3 regions of the Streptomyces sp. NPDC006610 genome follow, and region 1 is predicted to be linked to each of the others. Evidence: riboswitches for the same ligand, from Rfam matches in the RefSeq annotation. Region 1 holds a riboswitch; each other region holds the start of a gene.
The links. A riboswitch is a leader RNA that binds a small molecule or an ion and turns the genes downstream of it on or off. The one in region 1 is predicted to bind cobalamin.
Positions count from the first base shown of each region.

Region 2: it holds a riboswitch for cobalamin, as region 1 does, so the genes downstream of both, ABZY13_RS27490 (ABC transporter substrate-binding protein) here and ABZY13_RS00815 (ribonucleoside-diphosphate reductase subunit alpha) in region 1, are expected to answer to the same signal.
Region 3: it holds a riboswitch for cobalamin, as region 1 does, so the genes downstream of both, ABZY13_RS21365 (cobalamin biosynthesis protein) here and ABZY13_RS00815 (ribonucleoside-diphosphate reductase subunit alpha) in region 1, are expected to answer to the same signal.

Region 1 covers NZ_JBEXOP010000001.1:178,739-182,003, forward strand. Annotated here, with positions in the region: gene ABZY13_RS00815 (ribonucleoside-diphosphate reductase subunit alpha) at 1-1,558, opposite strand, end outside; cobalamin riboswitch at 1,677-1,808, opposite strand; gene ABZY13_RS00820 (GNAT family N-acetyltransferase) at 1,945-2,454, opposite strand; gene mctP (monocarboxylate uptake permease MctP) at 2,524-3,265, opposite strand, start outside.
Region 2 covers NZ_JBEXOP010000042.1:37,540-40,804, forward strand. Annotated here, with positions in the region: gene ABZY13_RS27480 (sigma factor-like helix-turn-helix DNA-binding protein) at 1-275, shown strand, start outside; gene ABZY13_RS27485 (hypothetical protein) at 272-1,369, shown strand; cobalamin riboswitch at 1,808-1,990, shown strand; gene ABZY13_RS27490 (ABC transporter substrate-binding protein) at 2,020-3,060, shown strand; gene ABZY13_RS27495 (iron ABC transporter permease) at 3,096-3,265, shown strand, end outside.
Region 3 covers NZ_JBEXOP010000026.1:52,003-55,267, reverse strand. Annotated here, with positions in the region: gene ABZY13_RS21370 (cobyric acid synthase) at 1-818, opposite strand, end outside; gene ABZY13_RS21365 (cobalamin biosynthesis protein) at 818-1,771, opposite strand; cobalamin riboswitch at 1,887-2,030, opposite strand; gene ABZY13_RS21360 (hypothetical protein) at 2,215-2,439, opposite strand; gene ABZY13_RS21355 (inorganic phosphate transporter) at 2,458-3,265, opposite strand, start outside.

The DNA of each region.
Region 1 (3,265 bases):
CCGGACGCCAGCGGGCGTTGGAGCGGCCGGCCTCCTCGGTCGGGTAGAAGTTGACGTCCACGACCCGGTCGAGGAAGACGACGGCGGTGCGGACGGTGTCGTCCAGCCGCTCCCAGTCCATGTCCGAGCCGCTCACGAAGGCGCCGAGGTTGACCGAGCCCAGGTTGCAGACCGCCGTCTCGCCGTCGTCGGTGACCTCCAGGATCTCCGTGCAGAGGTTGGAGGAGTGGACGACGTGACCGGGCTCGGCGGTCTGGTTGGCGGTGCGGTTGGCGGCGTCCTTGAAGGTCATCCAGCCGTTGCCGGTCTGCGCGAGGGTGCGCATCATCCGGCCGTACAGCTCCCGCGCGGGCAGGACCTTGCGGGCGAGGCCCTTCTCCTCGGCCGCGCGGTAGGCGGCGTCGAACTCCGCGCCCCACAGGTCGGTCAGCTCCGGCACGTCGGACGGGGAGAACAGCGACCACGCGCCGTCGGCGTCGACGCGGCGCATGAACTCGTCCGGGACCCAGTGCGCGAGGTTCAGGTTGTGGGTGCGGCGGGCGTCCTCACCGGTGTTGTCGCGCAGCTCCAGGAACTCCTCGATATCCGCGTGCCAGGTCTCCAGGTACACCGCCGCGGCTCCCTTGCGCCGGCCTCCCTGGTTCACGGCGGCCACCGAGGCGTCGAGGGTCTTCAGGAACGGGACGATGCCGCCCGAGTGCCCGTTGGTGCCGCGGATCAGCGAACCCCGGGCACGGACGCGGGAGTAGGCGATGCCGATGCCGCCCGCGTGCTTCGACAGGCGGGCGACCTGGTGGTAGCGGTCGTAGATCGAGTCCAGCTCGTCCTGCGGGGAGTCGAGGAGGTAGCAGGACGACATCTGGGGGTGGCGGGTGCCGGAGTTGAAGAGGGTGGGGGAGGAGGGGAGGTAGTCGAGGCGGCTCATCAGCCGGTAGAGGGCGGCGACCTCGTCGACCGCGCGCGCGGTGTCGTCCTCGGCGAGGCCGGCGGCGACGCGGAGCAGGAAGTGCTGGGGCGTCTCGACGACCTTGCGGGTGACCGGGTGGCACAGCAGGTAGCGGCTGTGCAGGGTGCGCAGGCCGAAGTAGCCGAAGCGGTCGTCGGCGGCCGGGTCGACCAGGGCGTCGAGGCGGTCGGCGTGGAGGCGCACGAACTGCGCGGTGCGGTCCGCGACGAGGCCCTCGCGGTGACCGGTCGCGACCGACTCGGTGAACGTGGTGACGCCCTGGGAGGCGGCCTCGGCGCGGAGGGTCTGGGTGAGCAGCCGGGCGGCGAGCTTCGAGTGGGCGGGGTCCTCGGAGATCAGGCCGGCGGCGGCCTCCGTGGCCAGTTCGCGCAGTTCGGCCTCGTCCGCGTGCGCCGATCGGCCGCGCAGCGCGGCGGCGGCGACCCGTCCGGGGTCGGCGCCGGGGAGGTCGGCGGTCAGCTCGGTCAGGGTCCGCAGCAGGGCGGCTCCGGGGGCGTCGTCGGCGGGCTGGGCCCACTGCGACGCCCGAGTCGCCTGCGTCGTGTGTGTCGCCTGGGTCGCTGAAGCGGGATCCGCTGGCGCGATGGTCACGTGGGGGCTCTCCCTCGCTCGGGCACGGGGCCTGCGAGGGCGGGGCAGCTCACGAGCGCACGCGGCGTCGCGTCCACCGACCCATTCCACGAGGCCCGGACGTCATGCGCCGGGCCGGTCGGCCGGGCGCGCTGCCGGCAGGTCGTCGGACTCGACAGGCGTGCGTGAACACGCGTGTACACCGTTGCGGGACAGTTCCGGATTCGCACCGGATTCCCCTGCGGCGGCAGCGAGCATGAGCATACATCTTGTGTCGGTCGCGGAAAGCACCCCCCAGATGTTGTGCCCCGCCGTGTCGCGTCGGAGCGCGGGAGTGCCGGAGGCGGGGACGGCGAAGCGTCGGGGCGGGCCGCGGTCGGGTCGGGTCGGGTCGGGTCGGAGGAGCGTCAGCGCAGGGCGAGCGCGTAGGTGATCAGCAGGACGTCGTCCACGTCCGGGAGGGGGTTCCAGTCGCGCTCCGGGGTGCGGACGAAACCCAGCCGCTCGTAGATGCGGTGGGCGGCGTGCATCGTGCGCTGACTGGACAGCACGACGCCGTTGCAGCCGGTCAGGCTCCGCGCCCGCTCGACGCAGGCGCGGGCCAGCGCCTCGCCGACGCCCCGGCCGCGTGCGGCGTGCGCGACCGCGAGCATCCGTATCTCGGCTTCGCCGGGCTCCGCGATGTCGGCCATGGGACCGCCGGAGGGCACGAAGGTGACGCCGCCGAGCACCTCGCCGTCGCGCACGGCGACCAGTACCTCGGCGTGGGCGGCGCGCTTCGCCACGTCCCGCAACTCGCCCAGGTACGCGTCGCTCTCACCGAAGTCGAGGAGGCCGTCCTGGAGATAGGCCTGCGCGGTGATCTCTCCGAGGGGCGCGTACTCGGCGGGTTCCGCCGGGCGGATGACGATGTCCATGGGGGGAGTGTGCACGACGGCGGGCCGCCGCAGGTCCTGCCTGCGACGGCCCGCCGGGGTGTGCGTCGGTCAGTGGGCCGATCCCGCCGTGGCCGGCGGGAGTTCCACCTGGACGCCCGGGTCGCCGGCGTCCGCGGTGTAGTCCTCGGGGCGCGTCTCGTCGACGCCGTCGGGGGCCTTCACCGCCCGCAGCACGAAGGTCAGGACCACCGTCACCGCCAGGTTGATCACGAACGCCGTGAGGCCGATGTAGCCGATCTCGCCGATGCCGGGGATCTCCTTCGACGAGCCGCCGAAGTGCTTCTGCGTGGGCGAGGCGACGCCGTACGCGGCGACCGTGCCGTAGAGCATGCCGACCGCCCAGCCGGCCAGCAGCGCCCAGCGGTGGAACCAGCGCGTGAACAGGCCGCCCACCAGCGCCGGGAACGTCTGGAGGATCCAGATGCCGCCCAGCAGCTGGAAGTTGATGGCCACCGTCTTGTCCATGGTCAGGACGAAGGCGAGCGCGCCCACCTTCACCAGCAGCGACACCAGCTTGGAGACCCGGGTCTCCTGCTCCGGCGTGGCGTCCGGCTTGAGGAAGTCCTTGTAGATGTTGCGGGTGAACAGGTTCGCCGCCGCGATCGACATGATCGCCGCCGGGACCAGCGCGCCGATGCCGATGGCCGCGAAGGCGACGCCCGCGAACCAGTCCGGGAACATGTTCTCGAACAGCTGCGGGATCGCCAGCTGCCCGTTGGACACCTTGACCCCGGCCGCGATGGCCATGAAGCCGAGCAGCGCCAGCAGGCCGAGCATCAGCGAGTACAGC
Region 2 (3,265 bases), on a different contig from region 1:
CCGTCGAAGAACCCGTCGACGAAGTACCCGAGCCCACATCCCTGCTGGCCCGCCCCGACGCCATCGCGGAATGGGAGGCGACGCATGACGTGCTGCCCGTGCTGCGCAGCCTCCCGCCGAGACAGCGCCAGATCCTGGCCTGGACCCTGGCCGGCTTCACCCCCACCGACATCGCCGAGCTCCTCGGCCTGCGCGCTGAGACCGTACGCGCCAACCTCATGAAAGCCCGCCGCTCCGCGGCCGCCTACCTCACGGCACGGGAGGAGGAACAGTGACCGACCACCGAGCACACCACCACGACGACCAGACGGTGGACCGCCGGCTCGCTCAGCACCAGCATGCCCTGACCAGCGCACTGGACGACGTCCTCGACGTCGAAGCCGGACTGCGCGAGATCCTCATCCACTCCCGCCAGGACACCGCCGCTGACGACCTCGACACCGTCCTGGACACCGAAGCCGGACTCGCCGCCATCCTGCCCCCCACCCCAGAACCAGCCGCCCCGCCCAGCACACACCGCGCCCCCCACGACCACACCGGCGCACAGGAACTCCTCCGCACCCTCAGCCCTTCAGACCGCATGACCCTGCGCGACCATCCCCACGTCAAACAAGCTTTCCGAGACCTCGCCCGCGACCACGATTTCCTCGCTCCCGCCCTGATCATCGTCCGCCCTCTCAACCTCATCCTCGACCTCGCCTTCGACCTCGCCCGCGACCTCAACCGCGACCTCGATCTCGCCCTCCTCGGCCGCCGCCTCAACCGCAACCTCGGCTACGCCCGTGACTTCGCCGGCCGCTTCGCCCACAACCTCGACGGCTCCATCAACCGCGACTTCCAACGCGCCCGCGCTCGCGCCCGCTACATCAACCGCCTCCTCGACCTCGCCCTCAGCGACGACCACGCCAGCGACCGCGACTTCCGCCTCGACCACGACCTCGACTTCCAACGCGCCCGCGCCCGCGCCCGCGACCTCAACTCCATCCTCGACCTCGCCCTCGCCCGTGCCAGCGACCTCGACCTCGACCATGCCAGCGAGGCGGCGCGCACCGTCGTCCGCACCGTCGTCGATGTCCGCACTACCGAGGTTGGCCGGGCCATCGGTGCGGCGCTCCGCCGAGAGCCCCCCATGCTCGATAAGAACTCGCTGCACACGCTCCTGGATGACTTCACCACCGCCGACTTGAGCGACGTCGACCTGACCGGCATGGATCTCAGCGGAGTCCACTGGTCGGAACGTGGCACACAGTGGCCGCCGGTCCTCGATGTCGAAGACCTCAAGGCCCGCTCCGACGAGACCCCGCGCGGCAGCGGAACCTGGATCGTCCGCTCCGGAACCGCCAGCATCCGCGACCCGGCCGAACTATGAGGAGAGGTGGCGTGATGACTGCGGGTCTGCACAGCTGCCCGGCGTCCCAGCAACCCGAAACTCCAAAAATATCCGACTGCGTTGCCCCGCCAGTGCCGACGCGGTTCGCCTCGGCCCCACCGCTCCGCCACGCCTTCCACGGGGGTCAGCGACTGCGGTAGCTGCTCGACGAGTTCGGCGTACTCGTCGCTGACGTCCCGGGAGACCACCCAGGACAACGAGGAACTTGGGCCGTCTCCAGGAGTTCCCGGTACGTGTCCTGGGGGCTCGGGTCCAAGAGGGCACGCACAGCACGAACGGTGTCCTTCATGTCCCGCTTCGACGGCCGTCCCTACGACGAAAACGCCGAGCGGCTGGTGCTGCGGGCTGTCCGCGAGGCGTGACGCAGAACGGCAGGGGTGTGCGGCGGGGTCCGCACGCCCTTGGGCCAGGACGCGGGGGATCGTAGGATCAGCAGGTCATCGCCGCGACGGGAGACAGGAAGCCGGTGCGAGTCCGGCACGGTCCCGCCACTGTGACCGGGGAGTGCACCCTTCGACACGCCACTGCGCGCCGCGCGGGAAGGCCAGGGGGAGCGTCGATCCGGGAGTCAGGACACTGGCCTGTCGCGGGCCCGTTCCGAGGAGCGCGGACTCCCCAGGAGGCTTCACGTGTACGACGGCACGTCCCGTCCCCCGCTGTTCACCCCTGCCCGCCGACGCCGCGCCCTGCGGGCGGCGGCCGCGGCCGTACTGTCGGCGGCCCTGCTGACCGCCGGCTGCGGATCGTCTCAGGACACCGCCAAGGACGCGAAGGCCGCGGCCTCGTCGGCCGACGGCTTTCCGGTCACCGTCGACAACTGCGGCGTGAAGACGACGTACGACAAGGCGCCCGCCCGCGTCGTCACCATCCACCAGCACCCGGCGGAACTCATGCTCTCCCTGGGCCTGAAGGACCGCATGGTCGGCACTGCCTTCTCCGACTCCGCCGTCCTGCCCGAACTGAAGAAGGACTACGAGGCAATCCCGGAACTGGCGAAGAAGGAGCCGTCCTTCGAAACCGTCCTGGAGGCCGAACCGGATCTGGTCTACGGCGGCTACGGCAGCGCCTTCGCCGAGAATGAGGGCCGCTCCCGCTCGGCATTCGCCGACGCCGGCATCGACACCCACCTCAACCGCGAGTACTGCGGCAAGAAGCGGGTCACGATGGCCGACACCTACGACGAGATCCGCACCATTGGCAGGATCTTCAACGTCTCCGGCCGGGCGGACAAGCTGGTCTCCGACCTCCAGGCGCGGGTCGGCAAGGTCACCGACGCCGTCGAGGGCGAGCCCGAGGTACCCGTCTTCGTCTACGACAGTGGTGACAAGACCGCCTTCACCGCGGGCGGCAAGAGCCTGGGCACCGAACTGATCCGGCTGGCCGGCGGCGAGAACGTCTTCGCCGGCCTCGACGACGTCTTCGGTGACGTCTCCTGGGAACAGGTCGTCGAACGCAAACCAGAGGTCATCGCGATCTACGACTACGCGGGCGCCGGAAGCGTCGAGCAGAAGAAGAAGTTCCTGCTCGCCCAGCCCGCTCTGCGGGACGTGCCCGCCCTCAGGAACAAGCGGTTCGTCGTGCTGCCGTTGACCGCCACCCTGGTCGGCGTGCGGTCCGCGTACGCGGTGGAGGACCTGGCCCGCGGCATCCACCCCGAGAGCTTCCGGTGACGGCTCCGGTCACCGACGACGCCACCGGGCGGGCCGTGAAACCGGGGAAACAGGACGACAGGCGGGCCGGGCCGGCCGGTCTCACCGTCACGCTCGTCGTCCTGGCCACCCTGCTGATGGTCTCCGCCACGGCGGGCCTGGCGATCGGTTCGGTTCAGGTGCCGCCCGGCCAGGTGTGGGGCATCGTGACGAACGCGCTGGGCGT
Region 3 (3,265 bases), on a different contig from region 1:
TTGGACATCAGCGGCACCGCGCACACGGCGACGCGCAGCACGTCCTCGCCGACGGGCGGGGCGGTGTTCGACTCGCGCACGGTCCCGCGCAGCGACACCCTCAGGCCGTCCTCCTCGTCGATGCCGAGCCCGTGCCGGTACGGCAGCACGCCGTACGTCCCCCGCCCGGTGAGGTCCCGGAGCATGTCCAGGCCCGGCTCCAGCAGCGAGACGTCGCCGCGGAACTTGTTCACCAGGAACCCGGCGACCAGCGCCTGGTCCTCGGGCGAGAGCAGCGCCACCGTGCCGAAGAAGGACGCGAAGACGCCCCCGCGGTCGATGTCGCCCACCACCAGCACGGGCAGCCGCGCGTTGCGGGCGATCCCCATGTTCACGATGTCGGTCCGCCGCAGGTTGATCTCCGCAGGACTGCCGGCCCCCTCACAGATCACCGCGTCATACGTGCCCCGCAACTGCTCCAGACAGTCCAGCACCGTGCCCAGCAGCCGCTGCTGCCGCCCGCCGTGGTAGCCGCGGGCGCTCAGCTCGCCCACCGGCCTGCCCAGCAGCACCACCTGGCTGCTCTGCTCGCCGCCCGGCTTGAGCAGCACCGGGTTCATCAGGGCGGTCGGCTCGATCCGGCAGGCCTGCGCCTGCATGGCCTGAGCCCGCCCGATCTCCGCGCCCTCGCGGGTCACGAAGGAGTTCAGCGACATGTTCTGCGCCTTGAACGGCGCCACCTTCACGCCCTGGCGGACCAGCCAGCGGCAGATCCCGGCGGTGACCACGCTCTTGCCGGCGTCGGAGGTGGTGCCGGCGACGAGGAGCCCTCCGCTCATCACGTACGTCCTCTCTGCAGGGCGGACTTCACCACGGACACGCCCGCGCACACCCCGAGCGCGAGCACGCTCACGCGCCGGGACAGCCGGACCGCGCGCCGGATGTCCCCGACCTCGACGGCGCGCCCGGCTGCCCCGTTGAGCACGGGCCGGTGCTCGACGCGCCCGCCGTACGACAGCGTCCCGCCGAGCCGCACCCCGAGCGCCCCCGCGAACGAGGCCTCCACGGGCCCGGCGTTGGGACTCGGGTGCCTGTGGGCGTCGGTCCGCCAGGCCCGCAGCGCGCCGCGCGGATCGTCACCGGCCGCGGCGGCGAGGACGGCGGTGAGCCGCGCGCCCGGCCATCCGGCGAGGTCGTCGAGGCGGGCGGAGGCCCAGCCGTAACGGCGGTGGCGGGGCGACTTGTGGCCGACCATGGCGTCGAGGGTGTTGACGGCCCGGAAGCCGAGCAGCCCCGGCACTCCGCAGGCCGCGCCCCACACCAGCGCGCCGACCACGGCGTCCGAGGTGTTCTCGGCGACGGACTCCACCACCGCGCGGGCGATCCCGTCGGCGTCCAGCGCCTGCGGATCGCGTCCGCACAGGTGCGGCAGCCGGTCCCGGGCGGCCTCGACGTCCCCGGCCTCCAGGGCGCGCCCGACGGTTTCGGCCTCGCGGGCGAGGGAGGTACCGCCGACGACGGCCCAGGTGGCGGCGCCGGTCAGCAGGACGGAGGCGGCGGGGGAGGAGCGTACGGCACGGGAGGCGGCGGCCCCGAGGGCGACGGCGCCGCCGGCGCACAGCGCGGTGTGCAGCGCGCCCCACCCGCGGTGGTCACGCCACAGCACCCGTTCCACGGCGCCCGCGGCACGTCCGAACGCGGCGACCGGGTGCCCGCGGCGGGGATCGCCGAGGAGCAGGTCGCCGAGGAGGCCGGCGGTGGCGCCGTACGCGAAGACGCGATCGGCACGCATCGGGCTCAGCCGGTCGCGAGGTCGCGTGGGGAGGCGTCGGGAAGAGACCTGGTGCTGAACCTCGAACGGCAGCCGAGCATCGCGTTGTGTCCTCACTCAGGGTGTCCACGCCCTGGTTCGACGAGACCGGCGGTGAGAGTTCCTGGCTCCCGGGGTTTCCTGCCCCGGTCACAGTGGCGGGACCGCGCCGGATTCTCACCGGGCTTCCTCTCCTGCCGCCGTACATGGCCCCGGAAGTCCACCACGGGGTTGGAAGGGCCGTCAACTTGCCGTTGACCTGCGGGAGGGGAGTGTGCTGAGGCCCACACCGGCCCCCTTGCGCCCGCCCATGGGTCCCGGAACGCGCGGATGCCCGCCTGCCCCGGCCACCGGTGAGGGCGGCCCGGGCAGGCGGGCGTCGAGGGGGAGGACCCGAAGGGGGAGCGGGCTGCGAGGGGGGAGGGCTACGCGACGATCAGGTAGATCCCGTACGCCACCGCCGCCGCGCACCCGGCGAAGGCCGCGTAGGCGCCGGTCAGCGCGAGGGCCGCGGAGCCGCCGCCGCTGGCCGCGGCGCGCTCACGGCGGGACAGTCCCGCGATGCCGAGGGTGAACAGGCCCACGAGGGCCACGGTGACCACGAGGCTGACGCCGAAGACGGAGCCGAGGGCCGCCCAGTCGATCTTCATGCTGCTTCCGTTCCTTCGTCAGACGGGGGTGGAGGCCGACGGGGCCTTGGAGTCGCTCGCCTGGGCGGGGATCGCCGCCGCCAGTTCCTCCGCCGCGGCGGCGGTGGGCGGCGGGGTGACCGCGGCCATGGCGGTGGTGACCACGCCGGCCGGCTCCTCGGTGTCGTTGACGTTGGTGTGGTCGACGACCTCGCGGCGGGAGATCTTCCAGATGGCGGCGCTGGAGCCGACCAGGAAGACGGCCACGAGCGCGGTGCCCCAGTCGCCGAAGCGGGTGACGACCTCGGCGAGCGCGCCCACCAGGGCGGCGGCCGGCAGGGTCAGGCCCCAGGCGACGAACATCCGGGTGGCGGTGGACCAGCGGACCACGCCGCCCTTGCGGCCCAGGCCCGCGCCCATCACGGCGCCGGAGACCGAGTGCGTGGTGGAGAGGGAGAAGCCGAGGTGGGAGGAGGCGAGGATGACCGTCGCGGCGCTGGTCTGGGCGGCGAAGCCCTGCTGCGGCTGGAGGTCGGTCAGGCCCTTGCCCATGGTGCGGATGATGCGCCAGCCGCCGAGGTAGGTGCCGAGGGCGATGGCCACGCCCGCGGAGAGGATGACCCACATGGGCGGGTCGGAGTCGGGGGCGAGGGTGCCGCCGGCGACCAGGGCGAGGGTGATGATGCCCATCGTCTTCTGGGCGTCGTTGGTGCCGTGGGCGAGGGAGACCAGGCCGGCGGAGGCGATCTGCCCGGCGCGGTAGCCCTTGGCCGAGGCCTCGCCGTCGGCCTTGCGGCCGAGCCGGTACGTCAGCCGGGTGCCGAGCATCGCCGCGACGCCCGCCACC